4 regions of the Pseudescherichia vulneris genome follow, and region 3 is predicted to be linked to each of the others. Evidence: predicted binding sites of a transcription regulator. Region 3 holds the regulator's gene; each other region holds the start of a gene.

The links. Region 3 encodes Fur, which represses iron uptake genes when iron is present. Its sites were predicted from a motif close to ATAATAATGAGAACNACTATCAA; they were not measured.
Region 1: a site for Fur is predicted at 5,523-5,545, ahead of fes (enterochelin esterase). Genes of this name have one in related genera too.
Region 2: a site for Fur is predicted at 4,532-4,554, ahead of fepB (Fe2+-enterobactin ABC transporter substrate-binding protein). Genes of this name have one in related genera too.
Region 4: a site for Fur is predicted at 4,203-4,225, ahead of exbB (tol-pal system-associated acyl-CoA thioesterase). Genes of this name have one in related genera too.

The regions. Positions count from the first base shown of each region.
Region 1 is NZ_LR607338.1:2,107,860-2,115,415, reverse strand. It holds gene entF (enterobactin non-ribosomal peptide synthetase EntF) at 115-4,002, opposite strand; gene FN633_RS09060 (MbtH family protein) at 4,013-4,216, opposite strand; gene fes (enterochelin esterase) at 4,244-5,464, opposite strand; gene FN633_RS09050 (TonB-dependent siderophore receptor) at 5,668-7,556, shown strand, end outside.
Region 2 is NZ_LR607338.1:2,117,417-2,123,491, forward strand. It holds gene fepC (iron-enterobactin ABC transporter ATP-binding protein) at 1-89, opposite strand, end outside; gene fepG (iron-enterobactin ABC transporter permease) at 86-1,018, opposite strand; gene fepD (Fe(3+)-siderophore ABC transporter permease) at 1,075-2,082, opposite strand; gene entS (enterobactin transporter EntS) at 2,195-3,433, shown strand; gene fepB (Fe2+-enterobactin ABC transporter substrate-binding protein) at 3,430-4,389, opposite strand; gene entC (isochorismate synthase EntC) at 4,575-5,750, shown strand; partial or broken gene FN633_RS18505 (AMP-binding protein) at 5,760-6,075, shown strand, end outside.
Region 3 is NZ_LR607338.1:1,712,196-1,719,751, reverse strand. It holds gene ybfE (LexA regulated protein) at 1-224, shown strand, start outside; gene fldA (flavodoxin FldA) at 374-904, shown strand; gene fur (ferric iron uptake transcriptional regulator) at 1,195-1,653, shown strand; gene FN633_RS07220 (SDR family oxidoreductase) at 1,719-2,501, opposite strand; gene FN633_RS07215 (SDR family oxidoreductase) at 2,520-3,317, opposite strand; gene FN633_RS07210 (FGGY family carbohydrate kinase) at 3,339-4,844, opposite strand; gene FN633_RS07205 (transketolase) at 5,172-6,026, shown strand; gene FN633_RS07200 (transketolase family protein) at 6,019-6,960, shown strand; gene FN633_RS07195 (D-ribose ABC transporter substrate-binding protein) at 7,038-7,556, shown strand, end outside.
Region 4 is NZ_LR607338.1:2,906,649-2,914,204, forward strand. It holds gene yqhD (alcohol dehydrogenase) at 1-890, opposite strand, end outside; gene FN633_RS12195 (AraC family transcriptional regulator) at 1,083-1,973, shown strand; gene yghB (DedA family general envelope maintenance protein YghB) at 2,030-2,689, opposite strand; gene metC (cystathionine beta-lyase) at 2,821-4,008, opposite strand; gene exbB (tol-pal system-associated acyl-CoA thioesterase) at 4,286-5,020, shown strand; gene exbD (TonB system transport protein ExbD) at 5,027-5,452, shown strand; gene FN633_RS12220 (SDR family oxidoreductase) at 5,513-6,409, opposite strand; gene FN633_RS12225 (cytoplasmic protein) at 6,493-6,972, opposite strand; gene FN633_RS12230 (hypothetical protein) at 6,965-7,378, opposite strand; gene FN633_RS12235 (ESA_00282 family adhesion-associated protein) at 7,482-7,556, shown strand, end outside.

The DNA of each region.
Region 1 (7,556 bases), 400 kb from region 3:
ACGAAAGCAGTATTTACAATCCATGCTCCTATAATAGACCTTTATAAGATTAATCTGAACCAAGATTTGACTTTGGCTATCACGCCCACCAGATCTGGTAGGCGTAACGGTTTATTAATTAAGCAATCCTGATAATATTGGCCCAATAGAGACAAACGTCTTCGGTGAAATAATATCCACGTGGGCGCAGTCCTGACGATAGATATCTAGCGCAGTCACCCAGGGTGACCAGACCTGATGCGGATCCATCCCGGCTGGCAGCGTGCGTTCGGCAACAAACAGCGTCGCTTTACCCTCAAACCGCAGGCTATGGGCGGTAGTCAGCAGGCGAACCGCATCGCCATAGTTGCCCTCGATAGCGTTAAAAAGCTCACCTGACGCCTGCCCCTGCTGGGCAGCAAGGAACGCTTCCCGCTCGCGATCGATCTCCGCCAGCACCTCCGGATCGAGGCCGTTGGCCTCTTTTTCTGCCCAGTTCTGCGTCTCCGGCGGCCAGGTATCCAGCAGCCCAAGGAAAGCTACCGCTTCGCCACGCTGTTGTAGTCGGGCGGCGATCCCCTGCGCCAGCGTGCCACCGAGGGAGTAACCAAACAGGTAGTACGGGCCGTGCGGCTGCTGGGCGAGCAGCGTTTGCAGATGGGCGTCGCACACCTCATCCAGCGTGACGGCGGTGGCCATCGGCCCGGCTGGGCGCGGCGACTGAATACCCACAATCGACCAGCGTGGGCTGAGATAGCGCGCCAGCACGCTGAACTGCCAGGCAAAGCCGGAGGCCGGGTGGAAGCAGAACAGCGTCGGCCCGTGGCTTTCCCGCAGGGGCAGGATCGTCTCGTAACCCAGGTTTTCCAGTTGCCCATCCTCGACATCCGCCGCCAGCATCGCAGCCAGCTTCGCCACGCTGGAGGCCACCATCACCTGTCCCGGCGTCACCTGGCGCTCAAACGACTGGCTAAGCCGCGCCGCCAGCCGCATCGCCAGCAGCGAGTGGCCGCCAAGGGCAAAGAAGTCGGCGCTGACGTCCTCTACTTCGCAGGCCAGCAGCTCGGCAAACAGCGCGGCGATGGTCAGCTCAACTTCGCTTTCCGGTGCGCGTCCGCCTGATGCGACAGCAGGCGTCGGCAGCGGTAGCGCCTTGCGATCCAGCTTGCCGTTGGCGCTGAGTGGCAGCGCATCAAGCTGCACCAGCGCGGTGGGTACCATGTGCGGCGGCAGCTGCGCCTTCAGCTGTTCAATCAGCGCGGCACTCTCCAGCGGCTGGCCCGAGGCCGACACCAGGTAGCCCACCAGCTGGCGCGCATCGCCGCCGACCGCCGCCGCCTGGTTTAGCACGCAGGCGTGAGTAACCGCCTGGGCCACGTCCGGCAGCGCCTGCATAACAGCATCGATCTCTCCCAGCTCAATACGCTGGCCGCGAATTTTAAGCTGATCGTCGCTGCGCCCCAGGTACTCCACCGCACCGTTCGCCAGCCAGCGCGCCACGTCGCCGGTGCGGTACATCCGTTCGCCCGGCGCAAAGGGATCGGCAATAAAACGGCTGGCGGTCAGGTCGGGTCGCCCCAAATAGCCCTGCGCCAGCTGAATGCCGGTCAGGTAGAGATCCCCCGCCACGCCCGGCGGCACAGGCTGCATCATACCGTCCAGAATACGCAAACCGGTGTTCCAGACCGGATAGCCAATCGGCACGCTGGGCCCGGTGACCCCGGCCAACGCCTCGCCATAAGCCGGATACCAGCTGACATCTACCGCCGCTTCCGTCGGGCCGTAGAGATTATGCAGCGGCGCGCTGGTTAGGCTCTCCCACTCGCGGCAGAGATCCGTTGGCAGCGCTTCACCGCTGCAAAAGACATTGCGCAGCGTACGGCAGCTCTCCTGCGCCCTCTCCGGCGTCAGAGAGCCGACGAAAGCGGACAGCATCGAGGGGACAAAGTGGGTAGTGGTGACGCCGTAGCGGGCAAAAAAGGCCTGCAACGCCAGCGGATCGCGGTGCGCATCCGGCTCGGCCATCACCAGCTTCGCCCCGGCAATAAAGGGCCAGAAAAACTCCCACACCGAGACGTCAAAGCTGCACGGTGTCTTTTGCGCCACCACGTCCTGCGCGCTCAGCGGATAGCTCGCCTGCATCCACAGCAGACGGTTGACGATGGCCGTTTGCCCCACCATCACCCCTTTCGGGCGGCCCGTCGAGCCGGAGGTAAAGATGATATAGGCGGTGTGCTCTGGTTTTGAACGTGCCAGCGCAGGCGCGTTTGTTACCGGCAGCGGCGCGCTGTAGCAGAGATGGGCAAGCTGCGGGATCGCGCTAAACCGCGCCAGCTGATCTTCGGCGGTGATTAATAGCCGCGGCTGGGCATCCTCCAGCATCATATGCAGGCGGTCGTCCGGATAGCCGGTATCCAGCGGCAGCCAGGCAGCACCGGCCTCGACAATGGCGTGCAGAGCCAGGGTCAAGAAGACCGAACGCGGCAGCGCCACGGCGACACAGTCCCCTGGCCGCACGCCACGCTGGCGAAGCTCATCGGCCAGGGCGAGAACCTGCTCGCGCATCTCATGGTAGCTAAACTGCCAGCGGGCATCCGCCAGCGCCGGGGCATCCGGCGTTTTTTCGCTCTGGGCTGCCACAAGGGCGCTAAGGGTGGTGGCAGGCAGACTAACGCCGGTAGCGTTGATATGGTCAATCTTCTCCTGCTCCGCAGGCAGGATCAGCGCTGCCTCGCCGCAGCGCAGGGCCGGATTATCGGCGAACTGGCGCAGCAGCGCGTCTAGCCTGGCGGCATGGGTGCTTAACTCAGCCTCGTCGTAGCGGTGGCGATTGGCAAGGATCTCCACGGCAAGCCCGCCCTCCTCGTCTGGAATGAGCGCGATCTCCAGGTCGTTAACCGGCCCGGTTGCCAGGGTATGGGTTGTTCCCGCCGTTCCGTCAATGTCCAGCTGGTAATCAAACATCTTCACGTTGAATACCGGGCCAAACAGAGCGCGGTCGCCCGTTGCCTGTCCGCTGTCGCGTACGATCTGCTCGGCGTCATAGCGCTGATGGCGGCGCATCTTTTTCAGCCGCGCAGCTAGCTTCTGCGCCAGTGCGGCAAGGCTCTCTGCCGGGTCAACGTTCACCGCCAACGGCAGGACGTTGAGCACCGGGCCAGTGGCACAGAGCGCAGCGGAGCCCATTCGACGCATAAAGATAAACCCGGCGGCATAGTCCATGCGTCCGCACAGGCGGGCCAGCCAGAGGGAGACCAGCGCGAGAGCAAGATCCGTTGGCTGGCAGCTGCCGTTCTGTGCCGTAAGGCGGGAAAACGCCTGGGTATCAAGGCTCAGCTTCAGGCGAACAATGTCAGCGGTCGTGGCGCGTCCCGGCAACGGGCTGGCAGAGAGCGATACCGGCGGTGGCAGGCTCTGGCTTACCTCGCGCCACCAGGCCGCGTCCCGGCTATAGGCCTCGCTGTCGCGGTAGCGCTGATACTCCTCGACAACCTCGGAGAAAGGGGTAAAAGGCGATGCGGGGGTGGGCGCGCCGCGCCGCCACGCGGTATAGATGGCGGCGATATGGCGGGTAATGGCCGGGAAGCTGAAGCCATCCACCAGCAGGTGGTGATAGCGCTGATACCAGTACCAGCGGCGTTCTCCAAGGCGCAGCAACGCATGATGAACCAGCGGTTGCCCGCCGTCGACGCGCAGATTCTGGGCCAGATCGCCCTGCATAACGGCCAGCGCCGCCACATGGGGATCGGCGCTGTCACGCAGATCGTGGACAGCAGGCGGCATCAGCGGCATGGACTCATCGATCCACTGGAATACCTCCCCGCTATCCTCGACAAAGCGGCTACGCAGGGTGTCGGCATGGCGCATGCCGGTGACAATCGCCTCAGCGAGCAGGGCCTCATTCAGCTCGCCGTCGTCAATGACCACATAGTGGGCCACGCTCCAGGCGTTAGGTAATGTAGAGAGCGTTTCCGCCATCCAGATCCCGGTCTGGGCCGCGACCAGCGGCAGACGTTTCGACATAGGGTGCTCCTTAACGCGCATAATATGCAGGGGTGAGATTCTGCCACTGCGCCGCCAGCCAGGCGTAACACACTGACGGCGGCTGCGGGTCGGCAACTACGTGCCAGCCCTGCGGCAGAGCGCACTGCCGCGGCCACAGGCTATAGCACTGCTGCGCGTTTTGCAGAATGTAAAACTGACCCTCTGGATCGTCGAAGGGATTACTGAACTCCATACCACACTCCTGTCGTGGAAAAATGCTTTACGGCGCAGCCTGAAGCAGCGGCTGCCAGAGCGTCATGAGCCCTGCGGTTAGCCCGCCGCGCCAGCACAGCGCGTCGTGTCCGCCGTCGGTGGGACGCCAGAAGAGCGCCGCTGCCGTCGGCTGTAAAAGAGAGTAGAGCGTCTGGTTAACGCGGAAAATGAGTGGTTCACGGGTCCCCGCTTCCAGCACGATACGCAGATGCTGCGGCTGAAGCGTGCCGGTTTTTAGCTGTTCGATCACCACGCCATCCTGCTGCGCACCGCGGTGCGGCCACCAGTAGGAGCCGGACTGGCTCAGCACGCAACCGAAGCGCTCCGGCCAGTTTAGCCCGGCATAGAGCGCGGCCAGACCGCCAAAGCTCTGCCCGGCCACCACCGTGCGCGACGCCGCGTCGCTGAACGGGGCCAGGGCCTTAACCTGCGGGAGCAGCTCATCCTGTAACGCCTGCCAGAACACGGAGTTGCAGGGCAGCTCGCGGCCGCGCTGGGTGGTATCGATCGCGTCAACCAGCACGTACACCGCGGGCGGCAGCTTGCCTTCCCGGGTCAGGGCGGCCAGGGCGGGCCAGACGGGCATGCTCTCGGCCCAGAACTGGCCGTCCAGCAGCACCGCCAGCGGACGCTCGGTGACGTTCTCCTCGCCGGTGGTGTAGATCCAGACCCGACGTCTATTGCCCAACTGGCGGCTGCGCCAGGGAATGCAGATCGGGGGCGTATAAGGGGTATCCTGCGGTGCGTGCCAGCCCGGCTGCTCTGGCGCATCGGGCATCTCAAGGGCCGACACCGGATGGCCGCGCCCACCCCGCCACGACAGCGGATTGAGCGGATCGGCAACGGCATGGGCCAGCAGCCTGCGCCAGCCTTCGCGCAGGGCGATGCGATCCGGCACCTCGGTGCCGAACGCCGACTCGGCAAAATCCTGTGCATGTTCGGAGGGGATAAAGCAGTAGCTGCCGCGCCACTGCGCGTTAAGCGTGGTCTGCCAGAACCAGACGTCAGTACCGGGAACACGGCTTAGGGACTGCGGCCTGGCGTTTTGGTGATGATCGGTAACGCCGGTGATATAGATCCACACATGCTGGATAGAAGAAGTGGCTTCCGACCCCGCCGGATCGCGCCACCAGAAGGTGACCTGACATCGGTCATCACCCTCGCGGAACCACTCGGGCCCGTGTTTTGACTCCCACCAGGCATCGCTGCCCGTCGCTCGCATCGTCACCCTAATTAACCTCGTACTTATTGCGGTATTTTTTCAAATGTAAGAAAATTTATTGATAATATTATTGATAACTATTTGCATTTGCAATAGCGTATTGGCGCGCTGTGGGAAGCGCGTCTTTTACATAATCATGCCATTAACCGCGTGCGTGCAGGGAGCCAGGACGCGTCAGCGGTATTCTGGCGACAAAAACGGATAACACAATGAATAACAAGATTAAATCCCTGACCTTATTGGTCAATCTGGGCATTTACGGGGTAGCGCTACCGCTTCATGCAGAGGAGCCCCCTGCCGGGGATGACACTATCGTTGTTACCGCCGCCGAGCAGAATCTTCAGGCTCCCGGCGTCTCCACCATCACCGCCGATGAGATCCGCAAAAATCCGCCTGCCCGTGACGTCGCTGAAATTATTCGTACCATGCCGGGGGTTAACCTTACCGGTAACTCCACCAGCGGCCAGCGCGGCAACAGCCGTCAGATCGATATTCGCGGTATGGGCCCGGAAAACACGCTGATCCTGATCGACGGCAAGCCGGTCACTAGCCGCAACTCGGTGCGTCTGGGCTGGCGCGGCGAGCGTGATACCCGAGGCGATACCGGCTGGGTACCGCCGGAGATGATCGAGCGTATCGAAGTGATCCGTGGCCCGGCGGCGGCACGCTATGGTAACGGCGCGGCGGGCGGCGTGGTCAATATCATCACCAAGCAGTCGAAAAATGAGTGGCACGGGGCGTGGGATACCTACCTTAATGCGCCGGAGCATAAGTCCGAAGGGTCAACCAAGCGCACCAACTTTAACCTGACCGGCCCGCTGGGGGGTGATTTCAGTTTCCGCCTCTACGGCAACCTGGAGAAAACCCAGGCCGACGCCTGGGATATCAATAAAGGCCATGAATCCTTACGCACCGGCAGCTACGCTGGCACCATGCCGGCCGGGCGCGAAGGGGTGGAAAACAAAGATGTGAACGGTCAGCTGCGCTGGGATTTTGCCCCCATGAACTCGCTGGAGCTGGAGGCGGGCTACAGCCGTCAGGGTAACCTCTACGCGGGTGATACCCAGAACACCAACACCAACGCGCTGGTGAAAAAAAATTACGGTAAAGAGACCAACCGTCTCTATCGTCAAAACTACGCTCTGACCTGGAACGGCGGTTGGGATAACGGCGTCACCACTACCACCTACGCGCAGTACGAGCACACCCGCAACACGCGAAATAACGAAGGTTTGGCTGGCGGCACGGAGGGGATCTTCTCCGACGAGAACTTCTCCAATATCGACCTTGCCGACGTGCTGCTGCATAGCGAAGTCAACCTGCCGCTGGATCTGCTGGTAAACCAGACCCTGACCTTGGGCACCGAGTGGAATCAGCAGCGTATGAAGGATCTGGCATCCAACACCCAGTCGCTTACCGAAGGCGGCACCATTGCCGGGGTTAATCCTTCCAACCGCAGCCCCTACTCCCAGGCGGAGATCTTCTCGCTGTTTGCGGAAAATAACATGGAGCTGACCGACAGCACCATGCTGACGCCGGGCCTGCGTTTCGATCATCACACCATTGTGGGCGATAACTGGAGCCCGTCCCTGAACCTCTCCCAGGGGCTGACGGATGACATCACGCTGAAAATGGGTATCGCCCGCGCCTATAAGGCCCCGAGCCTGTATCAAACCAACCCGAACTACATCCTCTACAGCCGTGGCCAGGGCTGCTACGCCAGCGCAGGTGCCTGTTACCTGATGGGCAATGACGATCTGAAAGCGGAAACCAGCATCAATAAAGAGGTAGGTCTGGAATTCAAACGCGACGGCTGGCTGGCTGGCGTGACCTGGTTCCGCAACGACTACCGGGATAAAATTGAAGCGGGCTACTCGCCGATTGGCCGAGCATCTAAAGCCACGACGGACGTGTATCAGTGGGAAAACGTGCCTAAAGCGGTAGTAGAAGGCCTGGAAGGGACGCTGAACGTGCCGGTGACCGACACGGTAAACTGGACCAACAACCTGACCTACATGCTGCAAAGCAAGAACAAAACCACCGGCGACCGTCTCTCTATCATTCCGGAGTACACGCTGAACTCAACCCTGAGCTGGCA
Region 2 (6,075 bases), 400 kb from region 3:
ATGGCAACGGAGAGATTATCCGCTACCACTTTTTTACCGTAGCCGAGCGTTAAGCTGTCGCCGCGCAGACGGGCTGTTAAATCGGTCATCTTTTGCGGGACTCCTTGATTAACAGGACGATAAGGTAGATACCGCCCAGGCTTACGGTAACCACGCCGACCGGAAGCTGATAGGGAATAAACAGCTGCTGGGCGCAGAGATCGGCGGCCAGCAGCAGCAGCGCACCGCAGAGCGCCGCCTGGGTCAGGCCCCAGCGCGCCGTGCCGCTGATGCGCCGGGCAATATGCGGTGCTACCAGCGCCACAAAGGAGATCGGGCCAGCGAGGGCGGTCGCCGCCGCGGTCAGCACCACGGCTACCAGCATCAGCATCAGCCGGGAGCGCTCGACGCTGACGCCCAGCGCGCAGGCGCTGTCATCACCCATCTCCAGCAGCCGCATCCGCCGTACCAGCAGCGTGGCGCAGACCAACATCAGCAGCAGGATCGGCGCGGAGGGCCAGGTTTTCGCCCACGTCAGACCGTTGAGCGAGCCAGCGTTCCACAGCCCGGCGGTGAGGGCGGTCTCCAGCGAGGCTTTAATTAGCAGCCAGGTATTGAAGGCGATCAGCATCGCGCGAACGCCGATGCCGATAATGATCAGGCGAAAGGTCTCAATGCCGTTGCGCCAGGCCAGGGCCCACACCACCAGCGAAGTGAGGATCCCCCCGGCCATCGCCGCAAAGGCAATCGCCGTGAGATCCTGACCATACAGCACCATCGCCACCAGCACGCCGCTCCAGGCCCCAGTGTTAAAGCCCATCACGTCGGGGCTGCCCAGCGGGTTGCGCATCAGCGACTGGAAAATTGCCCCGCTGACCCCCAGCGCGCCGCCGATGAGGAGCGCCATCAGCACCCGGGGCAGACGCCACTCGTTTACTACCAGGGCAATGCCGCGCGGCGCATCGCCGGTAAAGGCGGCCAGCACCTGGCCGGGAGAGAGCGGTACCGTACCGCTGCACAGGCTCCACAGGGCGACCATCACGCTGACGCAGGCCAGCAGGAGAACGCTAACAATAAGACGGCGGGAGGGGGCGATCACATGGCACCTCCCCGACGGTGGCGACGCACCAGAAAGATCAATACCGGCGCGCCGATAAAGGCGCTTACCACCGACACCCGCAGCTCGCCCGGCACAAGCAGTCTGCCAATAATATCGGCAAACAGCAGCAGGGCAGGGGTAGCCAGCAGCGTCACCGGCAGGGACCAGCGGTGATCGGCCCCCACCAGCCAGCGCGCCATATGCGGCATCATTAAACCAATAAAGGTGATGGGGCCCGAGACGGCGGTGGCGCTGGCACACAGAACAGTAATAGCCAGCAGGCCCAGCAGCTGGGTGCGGGCGACCCTGCTGCCGAGGGCGGTCGCGGTATCGCTGCCAAGGCTCAGGCTGTTAAGCGCCCGGCTCAGCAGGAGAGCAATCGCCCCCGCTATCAGCACCGGAACCAAGACGATACGCAGCGTCTGTAAGGTACGCACGTCGAGGGAGCCAGCCTGCCAGAAGCGCAGCTGGTCGTAGACGTCCGGGTTAAGCAGCGAGATCCCGCTGGAGAGGCCCTCCAGCACCGCTGCCAGCGCAACGCCTGCCAGCGTCAGGCGCACCGGGCTCAGCTGCCCGCCGCCCGCGCTGCCGGTAAAAGCTACCACCAGCGAGGCCGCCAGCGCGCCACAAAAAGCAAGTGCCAACTGCTCGGTGGGAGAGGAGAGGCCCAGCAGTGCTGCGCCGAGCACAATAGCAAAGCTTGCCCCGGCGTTAACGCCGAGCAGACCGGGATCGGCGAGGGGATTACGGGTCAGGGTCTGCATCAGCGCGCCGGCGAGGCCCAGCGCGCCGCCGACCAGCAGCCCGGCCAGGGTACGCGGCAGGCGGGCATCCAGCACAATCGTGCAGTCGGCGCTTTGGCAGGTGCCGGAGAGGGCATCCATTACAACGGAGAGGGGCAGCGGTTTAGCCCCGATCAACAGGCTGAGCACGCCTGCCACCAGCAGCAGTAGCAATAATCCGCCCACGGCCCACGGGCGCGCCGGATTAACGGAATGCGACATAACAACGTCCCTGACATGATAATGATAGTAATTATCGTTATCGATCTTATTGCGATATGTTAGCATGTGCGGCTTAAAAACTGGTATCAAAAGTTCGCATTAAGGCTTTGTTATGACCCGACAATCCTGGCTGATCAACGTCAGCCTGCTGAGAACCCATCCCGCGTTTCGCGCTGTTTTTATTGCCCGTTTTATCTCGATTGTGTCGCTGGGGCTGCTCGGCGTCGCCGTACCGGTGCAGATTCAGGCCATGACCCACTCCAGCTGGCGGGTGGGGCTGGCGGTGACCCTAACCGGCGGAGCGATGTTTGTTGGCCTGATGGTCGGCGGCGTGCTGGCGGACCGCTACGAGCGCAAGCGCTTGATCCTGCTGGCGCGCGGTACCTGCGGTATCGGCTTTATTGGCCTCTGCCTCAACGCTGCGTTGCCCGAACCCTCGCTGCTGGCGATCTATCTCCTCGGCCTGTGGGACGGCTTTTTTGGCGCGCTGGGCGTTACGGCGCTGCTTGCTGCCACCCCGGCGCTAGTGGGGCGGGAGAACCTGATGCAGGCCGGGGCGATCACCATGCTCACCGTGCGGCTGGGATCGGTTATCTCCCCGATGCTTGGCGGCCTGCTGCTCGCCTCCGGGGGCGTAGTGTGGAACTATGCCCTGGCGGCGGCGGGGACCTTTATCACCACCCTGACCCTACTGCGTCTGCCGCAGCTGCCTCCACCGCCTCAGCCGCGCGAGCATCCATTGAAGTCGCTGCTGGCGGCGTTTCGCTTCCTGCTGCGCAGCCCGCTGATTGGCGGCATTGCCCTGCTGGGCGGCCTGCTGACGATGGCCAGCGCCGTTCGCGTGCTCTATCCGGCACTGGCAATGCACTGGCAAATGTCAGCCGCCGAGATCGGTATTCTCTACGCGGCCCTGCCGCTCGGAGCCGCCGTAGGGGCGCTCACCAGCGGCAACCTGGTTCAGCGTCCGCGCCCTGGGGCAATAATCCTCTTCTCAACCCTCGGGGCCTTTGTCGCTATCGCCCTGTTTAGCCTGATGCCGGTCTGGCCGCTGGGGGTGCTGTTCCTTGCCCTGGCGGGATGGCTGAGCGCCATCAGCTCCCTGCTTCAGTACACGCTGCTGCAAACCCAGACGCCAGAGGCGATGCTGGGCAGGATCAACGGCCTGTGGACGGCGCAGAACGTTACCGGGGATGCGATTGGCGCAGCCTTGCTGGGTGGGATGAGTGTCGCGATGACGCCCGCCGCCTCGGCCAGCGTTGGCGGAGCGGTGCTGGCGGTGACGGGCGCGGTACTGATCCTGCTTCTCGGCGAGCTGCGGCGTTTCCACCAGAGCCCACCCGTTGACGCTTAACTAAACAGCGTGGCGAAGCGCTTGAGCAGCAGCGTGGCGCTGTAGTAGTCGAGGCGGAAGGTCTCGGTGCCGAGGGCGTAGACGCGTTTGTTCTGCACCGCGCTTAGATGACTCAGCAGCGGGTTGGCATAGATGGCCTCGGCGTCTTTCTCGTTACCGGCGAAGAGAAACAGCGCTTCGCCATTCAGTCCGGCGGCAAGGTTTTCCCCGCCCAGCTGGACGATATCGTGCCGCTTACCCTGACTCTGGCTGGCGTGCAGTCCTTCAGGCAGCGTCGCCAGGGTAAAGCCCAGCTGCGAGAGCAACTGCCCCTGGGCCGAGTCCGCGGTCCACAGGTTGGCGCTGTGCGCCGCCGGGTTATACACCAGGGCGCTGACCGGCTGCGGCGTCAGGGTCATCTGCTGCTTCACCTTCGCCAGCTGCTGATTAAAATCGCTAATCCGGGCTTTGGCCTGCGACTCCTGGCCGGTGATCTCCCCGAGTTGGGTGAGCAGCGTCTGCCAGCTCTTATCGTCGTAGTTAATGATCAGCGTCGGGGCAATCGCAGAGAGCTGATCGTAAAGTGCCAGCGCCGAGTCGCCTCCGGTGGCGCTGATGAGGATCAGATCCGGCATCTGAGCGGCGACCGCCTCGGCACTCGGCTCGCCAATATAGAGCCGGGCAAGCTTGCGCTGCTTCGCGATCTCGCCCCACTGGCGCAGGAAGCCGTTCTCGTCGGCAACGCGGTTGTTCGGCGCGGTTGCGCCGCTGGCCACCACCGGGGCGTCAATCGCCAGCAGCGAGCCAGTGAGCGTGACGCTGGTTGAGACAATGCGCAGAGGTTTATGATCGAGGGTATGAACGCCCCGGCTGTCGGCGATCTGGCGCGGCCAGTCGGCGGCGTGGGCTACAGAAAATCCTAAAACAAAAAGTCCTGGTATTAGCAGGGCCTTAAGCAAAAGCGGGGGGAGTCTCACGGCGTGCATCCTGTTATTGTGCGGCTAATGCTTCTCATTTTCATCATTGCGCCGCCGGATGCAAGTTTTTAGCCGCACAAAACTGCGCTCGCTGAGGTTGACATCGCCCGGGATAACTCTTAGCTTACCGACCCAAATATAAATGATAATAATTCTTACTACCTTTATCGTTTTCGGAGAAGGATATGGATACGTCAATGGCGGAGGAGACTCAACTTACCGTGAACACGCTGGCATCAGACCAATTTTTCTTTATGTCGCCGTATCGCAGCTTCAGCACATCGGGCTGCGTTATGCGCATCAGCGAACCGGCGAAAGGCGGGGACGATCTCAGCGGCGCATTCCAACAGCGGCTGGCTCAGGCGTTCAGCGAGGCCAAAAAGCAGGGGATCGCTAAGCCAATCGTGGTGGGAGCCATTCCGTTTGATACCACTCAGCCCTCCGCGCTGTTTATTCCCCGCGCCTGGGAGCTTTTCTCCCGTACCGAGAAGCAGCACTCCGCACGCTACTTCCAGGGGAGAGAGACCCTCAGCGTGGTCACCCGCAAGGCTATCCCGGAGCACCCAGTCTTTACCGATATGGTGGCCCGTGCCGCCGCGCTCACCGCCACGCCGCAGGTCGATAAGGTTGTGCTTTCCCGCCTGATCGATATCACCACCGACAAACGCATAGACGGCGGGGCGCTGCTGGAGCGGCTGATCGCCCAGAACCCGGCCAGCTTTAACTTCCACGTGCCGCTGCCCGACGGCGGCGTGCTGCTGGGTGCCAGCCCAGAGCTGCTGCTGCGTAAAGAGGCGGCGCACTTTAGCTCTCTGCCGCTGGCCGGCTCCGCCCGTCGTCAGCCGGATGACATGCTGGATCGCGAGGCGGGCAACAAACTGCTGGCCTCTGAGAAAGATCGCCACGAGCATGAGCTGGTGACCCAGGCGATGAAAACCGTGCTCGCCCCGCGCAGCCGGGCCCTGACGCTGCCGGACTCACCCCAGCTGGTGAATACGCCCACCCTTTGGCATCTGGCAACCCCTATCGAAGGGGTGGCGCAGGCGGAGGAGAATGCCCTGTCGCTGGCCTGTCTGCTGCATCCAACTCCGGCGCTGAGCGGCTTCCCGCACCAGGCGGCAAAAGATCTTATTGCCGAGCTGGAGCCGTTTAACCGCGAGCTGTTCGGCGGCATCGTCGGCTGGTGCGACGCCGACGGCAACGGCGAGTGGGTGGTTACCATCCGCTGCGCGCGCCTGCACGGTAATCAGGTCCGCCTGTTTGCCGGGGCCGGGATCGTCCCAGCCTCGTCGCCGGAGGCCGAATGGCGCGAAACCGGCGTAAAACTCACCACCATGCTCAACGTTTTTGGTTTGCATTAAGGAGCAATCATGACAATTCCTTTTACCCGCTGGCCCGATGAGTTTGCCCGGCGCTACCGCGAGAAAGGCTACTGGCAGGATCTGCCCCTGAGCGATATGTTGACCCGCCACGCGCAGAGCGATGCGTTGGCGGTGATCGACGGCGAGCGCGAGCTGAGCTATCGCCAGCTTAACCAGGCGGCAGATAACCTGGCCGCCTCATTGCAGGCAAAGGGGCTGCAGGCGGGGGAAACCGCGCTGGTGCAGCTCGGCAACGTGACGGAGTTCTACATCACGTTCTTTGCCCTGTTGAAAATCGGCGTTGCACCGGTAAACGCGCTCTTTA
Region 3 (7,556 bases):
AAACGAATCCGCTTTCGCGTGACGAGCAGCTACGCATCAACAAGCGCAACCAGCTTAAACGCGATAAAGTTCGTGGACTTAAGCGCGTCGAGCTGAAGATGAACGCCGACGCCGTAGAGGCGCTCAACGCGCTGGCCGATGCCCGGCAGATGAGCCGTAGCGAGCTGATCGAAGAGCTGTTGCTCACCCAGCTCAAGGCCCTGCACCGCCAGGGCGACGTCTGAAAATCACTTCAAATCACACTTTCATGTAGCACAGAGTGCAGTCTGGGCGATTACGAATTTCGCGTACGCCGCTGTTCTGCTATTATTGCCCTTATCCGTGGGCCGTGCTCCACCACCATATCATTAAGTTTCAAGAGGTTATTTTACTCATGGCAATTACAGGCATTTTTTTCGGTAGCGACACCGGTAACACCGAAAATATCGCGAAGATGATCCAAAAGCAGCTTGGTCCAGACGTTGCTGACGTGCATGACATTGCCAAGAGCAGCAAAGAAGATCTGGAAGGCTATGATATCCTGCTGCTGGGCATTCCAACCTGGTACTATGGTGAAGCGCAGTGCGACTGGGACGACTTCTTCCCGACGCTGGAAGAGGTAGACTTCAACGGTAAGCTGGTAGCGCTGTTCGGCTGTGGCGACCAGGAAGACTACGCAGAGTACTTCTGTGATGCCCTCGGCACCATTCGTGATATCATTGAGCCTAACGGCGCGACCATCGTCGGCCACTGGCCAACCGCCGGTTACCACTTCGAAGCGTCTAAAGGCCTGGCCGATGACGATCACTTCGTGGGCCTGGCCATTGACGAAGATCGCCAGCCGGAACTGACCGCCGAACGCGTTGAGAAGTGGGTGAAGCAGATCTCTGAAGAGCTGCACCTGGATGAGATCGTTAACGCCTGATTATAGACGGCGCAGCCTAAGTGCTGCGCTGCTATTGATAGATAAAAGCAATAGAAATAATTGCTACAAATTTTTAACTTTCGCGTACATACCTGTACAATATCCCCTGGTCAAACGGGTTGCGCAACGATTGTTTGTTGGCGAGACCACGTTTTATACGCATACTTTACTTGAGGACTTGTAGTTTTCATTAAGAAGTGGCAATTCTATAATGAGACGCATTAACTCAAGGTCATTCTCATTAACTTCCGCCTCGGAAGTGAATCGATTAGCAACAGGACAGACTCCGCATGACTGACAATAACACCGCATTAAAGAAGGCCGGCTTGAAAGTCACGCTTCCTCGTTTAAAAATTCTGGAAGTGCTTCAGGGACCGGATAACCATCATGTCAGTGCGGAAGACTTATACAAGCGACTGATCGACATGGGCGAGGAAATTGGTCTGGCTACCGTGTATCGTGTGCTTAACCAGTTTGATGATGCCGGGATTGTCACCCGTCATAACTTTGAAGGCGGCAAATCCGTTTTCGAACTGACCCAGCAGCATCACCACGATCATCTGATCTGCCTCGACTGTGGCAAAGTGATCGAGTTCAGCGATGATTCTATCGAAGCTCGCCAGCGTGAAATCGCCACTAAGCACGGCATCCGCCTGACGAACCACAGCCTCTATCTCTACGGTCATTGCGCTGAAGGCGACTGCCGTGAAAATGAACACGCGCATGAGACCACGCCGCGTAAGCTGTAATTGAAATGGTAACGAAAAAGGGTCACTTAAGAGTGACCCTTTTTTTATCTATTGCCTGCTCTTTGCTACCAGCAAACAAACCCGCCATCGACCAGTAGATCCACGCCGGTGCAGAACGACGAGGCATCCGCGGCAAGGAAAATTGCCGGGCCCGCCATCTCTTCAATCTTTGCCATACGCTGCATAGGCGTCTGGCTCTCAAACGATTTTGTCTGGTGCACCATCTCTGGACGGGTGTTCATCGGCGTCGCCGTGTAGCCTGGGCTAATCGTGTTAACGCGGATATTTTTCTCCGCCCACTCCATCGCCAGGCTTTTGCTTAAGTGGATCACCCCCGCCTTGGAGCAGTTGTAATGAGCCTGCTCCAGCCCGCGGTTTACAATCACGCCGGACATGGAGGCGATATTGATGATCGAGCCGCCGCCGCTCTCCAGCATCAGCTCCGCCTCGGCTTTACAGCTGTTCCAGATGCCGGTCAGGTTGATATCGATAACCCGCTGCCACTGATCGTGCTCCATCTCCAGCGCCGGATTAGCGTTGGCAATCCCGGCGGCGTTGAGCGCCACATCAAGACGACCGAACTGTCTCTTCACCTCGGCGATGGCAGCGCGCAGATGGGTAATATCGCGTACATCGCCGGTATAGGCAAAGGCGCTGCCGCCCATCTCCTGAATCGTGCTTACGGTTTCCAACAGGCCGCCATCCTCGCGCAGATCGAAGCAGGCCACCTTTGCCCCCGCACTGGCAAAGCCGTAAGCAATCATTTGACCAATACCGCTGCCTGCCCCGGTGACAAACGCGACGCGATCGCTTAAATCAAACAGTCTTTGGGAAAAGTGTTTATCCATGATTTCACTCCAAATGTGTTACGACATGATCAAGCCGCCATCAACGTTGATGGTTTGCCCCGTAATGTAGGCCGCATCTTCGGATGCCAGAAACGCCACCAGCCCGGCAACGTCGGCAGGTTTGCCCGCCCGCTTGAGGGGGATCCCCTGCACCCATTCGTCCATAAGCTCGCCTTTTTTATACTGCTTCTCTGGCGTGCTCAGGATCTCGCCCCAGACGCGGTCGTTGTAATCCCACATATTGGTTTCGATGATCCCAGGGCAGAATGCGTTGACCGTAATGTTGTGCTGGGCCAGCTCAAGCGCGAGGCTTTGAGTAATGCCGATCACGCCCATTTTGCTGGCCGCGTAGTGCGGGGTGTAGATAAAGCCAACGCGGCCCTGGCCGGAGGAGGTGTTGATCAAACGTCCGCCCTGCTGTTTGACCATATACTTCGCGGCCTCGCGGCAGCATAGCCATACGCCGGTGGTGTTCACGCTGAGTACGTTATCAAACTCCTGCCGCGTCATTTTATCGAAGCGATCGATGGTGATAATGCCGGCGTTTTGGATAGAGACATCGATACTGCCAAAGGTGCGATGCGCGAGGCTGTAGAGCTCAGTAACCTGCTCTTCGTTGGTGACGTCGGCGACGAAGGAGATAATATTTTCATGGTACTCCTCTCTCAGTCGCTCGGCGGTCTCTATGACCTCTGCTGAGTAATCCGACAGCACCAGATTCGCGCCCGCATCGGCAAACTTTCTGGCGATGCCCTCGCCAATACCTTTTGCAGCCCCGGTAATGACGACCGTTTTATTTTCGAATACATAGCCCATACTTCTCTCCTCACCCGCTATTCAAAATTTGTGTAGGGTTCTTTCGACGGCTTGTTGCCACTCCCGCCAGCGTTTTTGTAAACGGCCATGACGCTCCATGTTGGGACGAAATTCACTGTGCGGGTAAAGGTACTGTTTCAGCTCATCGAGTGAGAGTTGCCCCACGGCCTTGCGCGCTAAGAGTGCCGCACCGATTGCAGAGAGTTCAGGCACGTCGCTGCGCATAACCGGGCAACCCAGCAGGTCTGACTGATACTGCATCAGCCAGTCATTTTTGGTTGGCCCACCATCGACCATCAACGCGGTCAGTGAAAAATCGTTGTGCTGCCGCATCGCCGTGACCACATCGGCGATCTGGTAGGTAATGGCCTCCAGCGCAGCCCGGATCAGGTGCGCGCGTTTTACGCCTCGGCTCAGGCCGCAGATCACCCCGCGGGCATTTTCATCCCACCAGGGCGCGCCTAACCCCGTCAGCGCCGGAACAAAATAGACGCCAAGCGTTGACTCCACCGAGGCGGGGAGGGAATTCAGCTCTGCTGCCAGCTCGGCTTCAGGGAGTTCGCTCAGGCCCGTGCTGTCAGCCATCCACGCGACACCATCTCCGGTATGGGGAATGTTCCCCTCCAGGCCGTAGATCAGCTGCTCGCCATCATGCCAGGCCAGCGTGGTTGCCAGAGAGTGGATGTTGCACTGCGCCGAGGTAACCGGGGCCATAACCGATGACCCCGTGCCGTAGGTGGCCTTGACGCAGCCCGCCTCCCCCAGCGCATGGCCGAACAGCGCGGCGTGCGAGTCACCGACCATGGACATGATGGGAATGCCGTCTGGAATGCCCACCACGTTTTTGGTGTAGCCAAAAAGGCCGCTGGAGGGTTTGATTTCCGGCAGCGCGGCAGCCGGGATCTGGAAAATATCCAGCATCTCTGGGCTCCAGCGTCCGCTTTGCAGATCGAGGAGCTGAGTACGAGCGGCGTTTGAGTAATCGCAGTAGAAGCTTGCGCCAGCGGTCAGGTTCCAGAGCAGCCAGCTGTCGATAGTTCCAAGGCAAATATCACCGTTGGCCGCCAGCGCCTGCCCGTTTGGCGTCGACTCGATGAGCCAGCGCATCTTGGAGCCGGAGAAGAGCGGCGCGACCGGCAGACCGGTGACGGCTTTAATTGCCTGCTCTTTATTATCACGACGCAGCGCATCGCAAAAATCCGCCGTGCGCGAGCATTGCCAGCTGATTGCTGCATGCAGCGGTGTGCCGTTGCTGCGGTACCAGCCTATCGCCGTCTCGCGCTGGTTGCTGATGGCTAGCGCCACCACGTTTTCAGCGCCTACCGCCTCAATCGCTTGCGCGATAACCTTCACCGAGGCCTCTACCAGCACCGTGCCTGACTGTTCGACCCACCCCTCGCGAGGCGTCTGAATAGATAGCGGCTGGTTGAATTTAACGATCACCTTACCCGCAGCGTCCAGGGCCACGGCCTTGGCATTGGTCGTACCCTCGTCGAGAGCAATAATAATATTTTTGTGCGAAGACATAGGTTTCTCCGGAAGCAAGACCTTCCATGAATATATATTCAACACTGATTATTTATTTTGTAAACGATAGCGAGGATTGCTTTGCGCATCTACAGGCAAACGTCACAAATGCGTAGGTCATCACAAATCACTCATTCACTCTGGACAACTCAACAGCAGAGACGCTAGTATGATTGAATATAAAGTCATGCGTGAATATATATTCTGAAGACCTCAGAAAGCCTATTCACTCAGGGTCAGGGAAACTTGGATCAACAGCCAGGCGTCCATTTTTTTGAACCAACCTGAATATATATTCAGTGTCGCATATTAATTCGGAGGAGTTCGATGAATCCGTTCTTACTTTCTGTACCCGAACTTGAAAACAAAGCTCGCGCGGTGCGCCGCCACATTATCTCCCTGAATGCCAACAGTCCCGCTGGCGGCCATACCGGGGCCGATCTCTCTCAGGTGGAGCTGTTAACGGCGCTCTATTTTCGTGTACTCGATTGCGCAGCTAACCGCCAGGATGATGAGGAGCGTGATATCTACATCCAGTCCAAAGGCCACGCCGTAGGCTGCTACTACTGCGTTCTCGCCGAGGCGGGCTATTTTCCGGTGGAGTGGCTCGCAACCTACCAGCATGCCAACTCCCATCTGCCAGGGCATCCGGTTAAGCAGAAGACGCCGGGGATTGAGCTGAATACCGGTGCGCTGGGGCATGGTTTCCCGGTGGCCGTCGGTCTGGCACTGGCTGCTAAGCGCAGCAACAGCAAACGCCGTATTTTCCTGATCACCGGCGATGGTGAACTGGCGGAAGGCAGCAACTGGGAAGCTGCCATGGTGGCGGCCCATTACAAGCTGGATAACCTGGTCATTATCAATGACAAAAATGGCCTGCAGCTGGCGGGAGCCACCAAAGACATTATGTGCACCGATCCGCTGGACGAAAAATGGCGTGCCTTTGGCATGGAGGTGACCGAGTGCAAAGGCAATGATATGGCGTCCGTGGTCAATGCGCTGGAGAACCTGCCCCAGACGGGAAAACCGAACGTCATTATCGCCCACACCACCAAGGGCGCAGGCGTCTCCTTTATCGCCGGCAAGCCGGAATGGCACCACCGCGTTCCGAAGGGTGACGAAATCGGGCTGGCAATGAGCGAACTGAACGATCTGATCGAAGAGGGCATGAAAAGTGAGTAATTCAGAACATCTTGCAAACGTGATGGTTGAAGCTTTCATTGATGCGGTTGAGAGAGGCGTCGATCTGGTTCCCGTTGTGGCCGACTCGACCTCAACCGCCAAGATCTCGCCCTTCGTAAAACAGTATCCGGATCGGATCGTCAACGTCGGGATCGCCGAGCAGACCCTGGTGGGTGCCGCCGCCGGGCTGGCGCTGGGCGGAAAAATCGCCGTAACCTGTAACGCCGCGCCGTTTCTGGTTTCGCGTGCCAACGAGCAGGTTAAAGTGGATATCTGCTACAACAACACCAACGTGAAGCTGTTTGGCCTCAACGCCGGGGCCAGCTATGGGCCGCTGGCCAGTACCCACCACGCCATTGATGATATCTCGGTGATGCGCGGCTTCGGTAATATCCAGATCTTTGCCCCCTCCTCCCCGCTGGAGTGCCGCCAGATTATTGAGTACGCCCTTGAGCATGTCGGCCCGGTCTATATCCGCATGGACGGTAAAGCGTTACCCGAGCTGCACGATGAAAATTACACCTTTGTAGCCGGTGCGATAGATATGCTGCGCGAAGGCAATGACATCGCGCTGGTCGCCATGGGCTCTACCGTTCACGAAGCCGTCGATGCCGCCGAACAGCTGGCGGAACAGGGTATTTCCGCAAGGGTCATCAACGTTCCCTCCATTCGCCCCTTAGATCGCGACGCGCTGTTTGCCGCGTTACAAAGCGTCAAACATATCATCAGCGTTGAAGAGCACAACGTGAATGGCGGCGTGGGCAGCATTGTCGCGGAGGTTCTGGCAGAGAACGGCCATGGCGCGGTGCTTAAACGTTTGGGTATTCCTGACGGTGATTATGCGATTGCCGCCGATCGCAAAGATATGCGGGCATATCATGGTCTTGATGTAGCCGGGATCGTTAATCAGACCCTGGCGCTTATTAATAGATAGCTGTAACAACAGTACGACATTAACGACAACCCTACACCTGTCGAATCGCCATACATTACATTTTGAGAGAACATCTTATGAAAACTAAATTCCTGTTTTTAAGTGTGGCAGCAGCCTGTGCATTTTCGGCAAATGCGTTTGCCGCTGAAAAAGGCACGATCATGATTATGGTCAACTCGCTGGATAATCCTTACTACGCGGCGGAGGCGAAAGGGGCCGATCAGAAAGCGAAAGAGCTGGGCTACACCACCAGCGTGCTGTCCCACGGCGAAGATGTTAAAAAGCAGAGCGAGCTAATCGACGCCGCTATCGGTAAAAAAGTTCAGGGCATTATTCTGGATAACGCCGACTCAACCGCCAGCGTGGCGGCCATTCAAAAAGCCAAAGACGCAGGCATTCCGGTGGTGTTAATCAACCGTGAAATCCCGGTTGATAACATCGCCCTCGAACAGATCACCCATAATAACTTCCAGGCCGGCTCTGACGTGGCTAACGTCTTTGTCGAAAAAATGGAAGAGGCAGGCAAATATGCCGAGCTGACCTGTAACCTGGCCGACAACAACTGCGTTACGCGCTCGAAATCCTTCCACCAGGTG
Region 4 (7,556 bases), 1.2 Mb from region 3:
CGTTTTTCATTCCACAGCGCGGGCAGCACCACCGCCAGGGTCTGAGCGTGATCCAGACCGTGCATCGCCGTCAGCTCGTGGCCCAGCATATGGGTGGCCCAATCCTGCGGCACGCCTGCGCCAATCAGGCCGTTCAGCGCCTGGGTTGCGGCCCACATCACGTTGGCGCGTACGTTGTAGTTTTCCGGCTCCTGCAACGCTTTCGGGCCATCCTCGATTAGCGTCAGCAGAATACCTTCCGCGAAGCGATCCTGAATTTTGCCATCGACCGGATAGGTCACGTACTGCTCAACGGTATGGACAAAGGCATCCACCACGCCATTTGCTACCTGGCGCGGCGGCAGAGTGTAGGTGTAGACCGGGTCAAGAATGGCGAATACCGGCTGGACGAACGGGGAGTGGAACGCCTGCTTGTCGCCGGTGGCTTTACGGGAAACGACCGCGCCTTTGTTAGATTCGGAGCCGGTGGCCGGCAGCGTCAGCACAGAGCCCATCGGGATGGCGCTTTTGATTTCGCTGCCGCGGGTTTGCAGGATGTGCCATGGATCGATGCCGTCAGCGTAGTGCGCAGCGGCAGCGATAAATTTCGTGCCGTCCAGCACCGAGCCGCCGCCAACCGCCAGCAGGAAGGTGATCTTCTCTTCGCGGGCAATCGCCACCGCTTTCATCAGCGTTTCGTAAGAGGGGTTCGGCTCAATGCCGCCAAACTCCAGCACGTCGAGGCCGTTCAGCGCGCTATAGACCTGATCCAGCACGCCGGTTTTTTTAACGCTGCCGCCGCCGTAGGTGATCAGCACGCGAGCGCCTGCCGGGATCTGGTCGCGCAGATCGGCAATGGCATTTTTACCAAACAGGATGCGGGTGGGGGTATGCAGATTAAAGTTATTCATGACGCTTTCCCTTGTATCGGTTAAAAGACAAACGGCAGCGGGCTGCCTGCTGGAGACTATTGTGGTCCGCGCGCCCGGGGCTCTCAATGCACATTCCTGCCGATGTCTTGCCCATTCCTCCCGCGTGCTGGAGAAAACGCACAAAAACGCGCACACTGGACGCAATAAAAAACGCGAGTGGAGTGGGATGAAATGAACCGCGAAGCGATCTGTCTTCAGCTGACGGAACAAATTAAACAGCTGAAAAATAATGAAAACAGGCTCAGCGCGCTGCTGCCCGACGTGCGTCTGCTTTATGGCACCCAGCCGGGGACGCGTACGCCGGTAATGTACCAGCCTGGCATCGTGATCCTCTTTTCCGGACATAAAATCGGCTATATCAACGATCGTGTGTTTCGTTACGACACCAATGAGTATCTGCTGCTTACCGTGCCGCTGCCCTTTGAGTGCGAAACCTTCGCCACGCCTGAGGTGCCGCTGGCGGGGATCCGCCTGAACGTTGATATTTTGCAGCTGCAGGAGCTGCTGATGGACATCGGTGAGGATGAGCATTTTCAGCCCGCCATGGCGGCAAGCGGCATCAACTCGGCCACGCTGTCTGGGGAGATCCTGTGCGCCATTGAGCGGCTGCTGGACGTCATGGCCCGGCCGCTGGATGCGCGAATTTTAGGTAAGCAGATCGTGCGTGAAATTCTCTACCATGTGCTGACCGGGCCGTGCGGCGGGGCGCTGCTGGCGCTGGTGAGCCGCCAGACCCACTTCAGCCTGATCAGCCGGGTGCTGAAACGTATCGAAAGCCAGTACACCGAGAGCCTGAGCGTGGATCAGCTGGCGGCGGAAGCGAACATGAGCGTGTCGGCGTTTCACCATAACTTTAAATCGGTGACCAGCACCTCGCCGCTGCAATATCTGAAGACCTACCGTCTGCACCGGGCGCGAATGCTGATGATCCACGATGGTATGAAGGCCAGCGCGGCGGCAATACGCGTTGGCTATGAAAGCCCATCGCAGTTCAGTCGCGAGTTCAAGCGCTACTTTGGCGTGACGCCGGGAGAGGATGCAGCAAGGATCAGAGGCGTATAATGACGATGTAGGCCGGATAAGCGCAGCGCCATCCGGCTTTTACTCTAGCGAAGAGATCAGGCGTTGGAGTACTTCTTCTTGATCACCACCACCAGCGTACCCAGCAGCCCGGCGACCAGCAGGAACACCGGCAGGATCATCAGGAAGGTCATGACCTGATCTTCATGACGCTTCACGAAGGGGATCATGCTCAGGGCATAGCCGAGGCCGGTAACCACGCCTACCCACAGCAGGGCGCTCAGCCAGTTAAACAGCTGGAAGCGGCGGTTCGACAGCCCGGAAATACCGGCCATGGTCGGCAATAGGGTACGCACAAAGGCGAGGAAGCGCCCGGCCAGCAGTGCCAGCAGGCCATGCCTGTCAAACATGCAGGTGGCACGCTGGTGATACTTGGCCGGTAGCTGCGCCAGCCAGCCTCTGACTACCCGCGTATTACCGAGCCAACGGCCCTGGATATAGCTCAGCCAGCAGCCAAGGCTGGCGGCAGTCGTCAGGATCACCAGCGCCGGGACAAAGTCCATCACGCCGCGAGCGATCAGCGCCCCGGTGAGCAGCAGCAGGCTGTCGCCGGGTAAGAAGGAGGCAGGAAGCAGTCCATTTTCCAAAAACAGCGTTGCAAACATAACCAGGTAAACAACGCCAACAACATGTGGATTCGCTAACGCTGCGAAATCGTGTTGCCAGAGCGCAGCGATAATTTCTTGAATAACAGCCATGGACATTCCTGTGGAACCGCGTAATTAAGGCTTATTGTACTCCTGAAATGCCCGCAGCACCTTGATCGTTAGCGCAAGAAATGCAGACAATTCCACTGGTTTTGTTTAAAACTGTACCAGCCTCATACACTTTACACGATGCGTTCAAATCCTGCCGCTAAATCAGCCTTCAGATCGTCAACGTTTTCTAAACCAATATGTAGGCGGATCAGCGTCCCGGTGAAGTCAATCTCCCCCTCAGGACGGATAGCGGCGATGTGCTCCGGCTGGTTAGCGAGGATCAGTGACTCAAAGCCGCCCCAGGAGTAGGCCATGCTAAACAGGCTGAAGTTATCCAGATAAGCCGCTAGCTCATCGTTGCTTAGGCGTTTATTCAGCACGAAGGAAAAGAGACCGCTGCTGCCGGTAAAGTCCCGCTTCCAGTACTCATGGCCCTTGCTGCCCGGCAGGGCAGGGTGATTCACCTTCGCCACCTGTGGATGCGTCGCCAGCCACTCGGCAATCGCCAGGCTGCTCTCATGGTGCTGACGCAGGCGTACGCCGAGGGTGCGCAGGCCGCGGCTGGTCATGTAGGCGGTGTCCGCATCCAGCATCTGGCCCATCAGATAGGCATTCTCGCGCAGCTGATCCCAGCAGCGGGCGTTGGATACCGCCGTGCCGACCATCGCATCCGAATGGCCAATCAGGTATTTGGTTCCCGCCTGGATAGAGATATCAATCCCAAACTCCAGCGCCTTAAACAGGATGCCCGCCGCCCAGGTATTATCGATCATGATGATCGCCTCTGGGGCCACGCGTCTGACCGCTGCCACAATCGCCGGAACGTCGTGGACTTCCATGGTGATGGAGCCGGGCGCTTCAAGAAACACCACTTTCGTATTGGGCTGGATCAGATTAGCGATATCCGCGCCGATCAGCGGATCGAACCAGCCGGTGGTGACGCCGAGCTTGGCCAAAATTTTGGTACAGAAGTCCTGGGTTGGCTCATAGGCGGTGTTGGTTATCAGGACATGGTCGCCCTGCTCAACAAAGGCGAGAAGGGTGTTAGCCACGGCGGCCGCGCCGCAGGGGAAGAGCGCGCAGCCTGCGCCGCCCTCTAGCTCGCACATCGCTTCCTGCAGGGAGAAGTGGGTCAGCGTTCCCCGACGACCGTAGAACAGTTCGCCTTTGGCCCGACCGCGCGTTGCCTGCTTCTTGGCTTCCACCGTGTCAAAGACCAGCGACGAGGCGCGCTGGATCACGCTGTTCACCGAACCTTGGGTGTATTTTTTGCTGCGCCCGGCATTCACCAGTGCGGTATCAATGTGCTTCGCTGTCATCTTCACGCTACCCTGATTTTTATACGTCTGGATGTCTAGACTACCACGACAGGAGGTAAAATGACCCCAGCAAGCGCAGGAAGAGCGAAATTTTTTTAATACGGCTTTAGATCGAAAATTCTGAAAAGTGCGCTTACCGCCTTTTTTACTGCGTAAGCGCAAGGAAACTTTGTCAAAATTACGCCACTATGTAAATACTAATGAGAACTACTATCAATTCGATGCTGTTTTGATATTATTGCGTTCAGATTTTGTGATTTGCGTCCGGAGATACAGAGTGGGTAATAATTTGATGCAGACGGATCTCTCCGTTTGGGGTATGTATCACCATGCCGATATCGTCGTGAAGCTGGTGATGATTGGTTTGATTCTGGCGTCCGTTGTCACCTGGGCCATTTTCTTCAGCAAAAGCGTGGAGATGTTCTCGCATAAGCGCCGCCTTAAGCGCGAGCAGAAGCTGTTAAGCGAAGCGCGCACCCTGGATCAGGCTAGCGAAATCGCAGCCGGTTTCCACGCCAACAGCCTGAGCACGCTGCTGCTGAATGAAGCGCAGAACGAGCTTGAGCTCTCCGCTGGCTCGGAAGACAACGAAGGCATCAAAGAGCGTACCGGCTTCCGTCTCGAGCGTCGCGTCGCCGCTGTAGGCCGCCACCTGGGACGCGGTAACGGCTTCCTCGCCACCATTGGTGCAATCTCGCCGTTTATCGGCCTGTTCGGTACCGTATGGGGCATCATGAACAGCTTTATCGGTATTGCTCAGACGCAGACCACTAACCTCGCCGTCGTGGCACCCGGCATCGCCGAGGCGCTGCTGGCAACGGCAATTGGCCTGGTTGCTGCTATCCCGGCGGTGGTGATCTACAACATCTTTGCGCGCTCTATCGGCGGCTATAAAGCCATGCTGGGCGACGTCGCCGCGCAGGTGCTGCTGCTGCAGAGCCGCGATCTCGACCTGGCCGCCAGCCCATCGGCTGCGCCGGTTCACTCCGCACAGAAATTACGTTTAGGTTAATTCCGTATGGCAATGCGTCTTAATGAAAATCTGGACGATAACGGTGAAATGCATGAGATCAACGTGACGCCGTTTATCGACGTCATGCTGGTGCTGCTGATTATCTTTATGGTGGCGGCCCCGCTGGCCACCGTTGACGTGAAGGTAAACCTACCGGCCTCTTCCAGCCAGCCGCAACCGCGTCCGGAAAAGCCGATCTACCTGTCGGTGAAAGCGGATAACAGCATGTTTATCGGTAACGATCCGGTGACCGAAGAGACGATGGTTAGCGCGCTGAACACCCTGACTGAAGGCAAGAAGGATACCACCGTCTTCTTCCGTGCGGATAAAACCGTCAATTACGAAACGATGATGAAGGTGATGGACACCCTGCATCAGGCAGGCTATCTGAAGATTGGTCTGGTGGGTGAAGAGGTAACGCGCGCGAAATAAGCGCGGCGTTCAGACAAAGAAAAGGGGCCATCGCGGCCCCTTTTTTATTGCATGCAAGAACTAGCTTAAATGCATCCCGCCGGTGACACCGTGTACTTCGGCAGTCACATAGCTCGACTCCTGGCTCGCCAGGTAGACGTAAATAGCGGCGACCTCAGCAGGCTGCCCGGCGCGTTTCAGCGGCGTGGACTGACCAAACTGTGGCAGTTTCTCCTGCGGCTGGCCGCCGGAGATCTGCAGCGCGGTCCAGACAGGGCCTGGGGCAACGCTGTTCACGCGAATGCCTTTCTCTGCCACCTGTTTTGCTAGCCCGCGGGTAAAGTTAAGGATGGCCGCCTTGGTAGAGGCATAGTCCAGCAGGGTCGCGTTTGGCTGATAGGCTTCCACCGACGAGGTGGTAATGATGCTGGCACCCGGCTGCAGGAATTTCAGCGCTTCCTGGACGGTCCAGAATAGCGAGAAGACGTTGGTTTTATAGGTTTGCTCAAACTGCTCTGAGGTGAGATCGGCAATATCTTCAATTGCGGTCTGTTTCCCCGCAACCAGCGCCAGAATATCTAAACCGCCTAGCGCATCGCGCGCCTGGTTAACCAGCGAGCGAGTAAAGGCCTCATCGGTCAGATCGCCTGGGATCAGCACCGCTTTGCGTCCTTCCGCTTCAATCAGCGCTTTAACTTCTTGCGCATCCTCTTCCTCAGCGGGCAGGTAGTTGATAACCACATCAGCGCCTTCACGCGCGTAAGCGATGGCGGCAGCGCGTCCGATACCGGAGTCGCCCCCTGTCACCAGTGCCTTACGATCCTTAAGACGGCCGCTACCTACATAGCTCTTCTCGCCACAGTCTGGGACGGGATCCATTTTAGCCTGCACCCCTGGCGCGGGCTGTTTCTGCTTCGGAAATCCCTCAGTGTAATACTGGGTAGTGGGATCCTGAATTTTCGTCTGATCGTTTGCCATAAGTCGTCTCCATCTGTGATACATCCAAGTTAAGGATAGATGCTTGTGTGGGAAATGCAGGCGAATCGGACGATTTCCTATGGCTAGCGATCGCGACCTAAGGTCTTACCAGAGGATGGTTTGGAGACGGTAGAGGGGCTCGCAGAAACGCTTTCCTGCTCTTCAGGAAGCGCGACCACGTTGACGTTGCCGGTGCGGTACTCGCCGTCAGCAAGCTTGCGCGTGAGACGCAGCGTGGCGGCTTCACGCTCCAGGATATGCTGATAGTTGGTTTCCAGCGTTGCCATTATCTTTTCCTGTAGGTCAGGATGCAGAGCGATAATTTCATCGATCGCCGCGCCGTAGATCTCCTCTTTAACCTGCAGGGCATAGATCTCGCGGCGGTTCTGCCACCTCAGCTTTATCAATGCCGCCGGGATAGAGACTGACTCTCTGGCAATACGCTGAACCGTCTCATTTTTATTTTGAATTAACGCATCCAGATTTTGCTTTAAGATAAATTCATCGGTTTTTGTCTCATCTAAAGCCAAATAGACATTATTATTGTTAATTTCTTTATCCACGCGAATCGTCCTGTAGCGTATAAAACATAGGCGTATCTTTTTCGTGGGTTATGAGATTAAGCCAAATTTCATTTCCCGCATCATTAATCTCGGTGGTTTTTTTGGCAATTATTTGACTTAAAAGCTGGGGATCGATGTCGCCTGCGCCCTGGAGATCGTTTAGCAACCGACGAAAGCATTCAATTTTTACCACCCGGTATAGCCTGTCTTTTATATGGCGGTCGCGCTCTTCCAGCAGCATATTACGTGATTGGCGGGTAGGGCTCACGTTAGTTAATATATCGCTTTCATAATCGGCGAGCGTTCTTTTTCCCTGGGCTAAATTGACATCTTTTTCTGCTTCTCCCGCGTCCGTTTTCGCCGTGCAAACGTGAAAACGTGCCGGGACAAGGTTCTCGGGCAGCATTGGTAATATCCTGTTATTTCAACGAGGTGGAGAAGGTTAGGGCGTGAGTTTCGTTGACAATATCATGGTGCAATTTTAAAATCAAAAAAAATGGAGCCCGCTGATGAACAGTATTTTTTATTCTGTTATTGCCCTGCTGCTGCTTACCGGCGGCGTACTTTTAATGATGCGTGGGTTC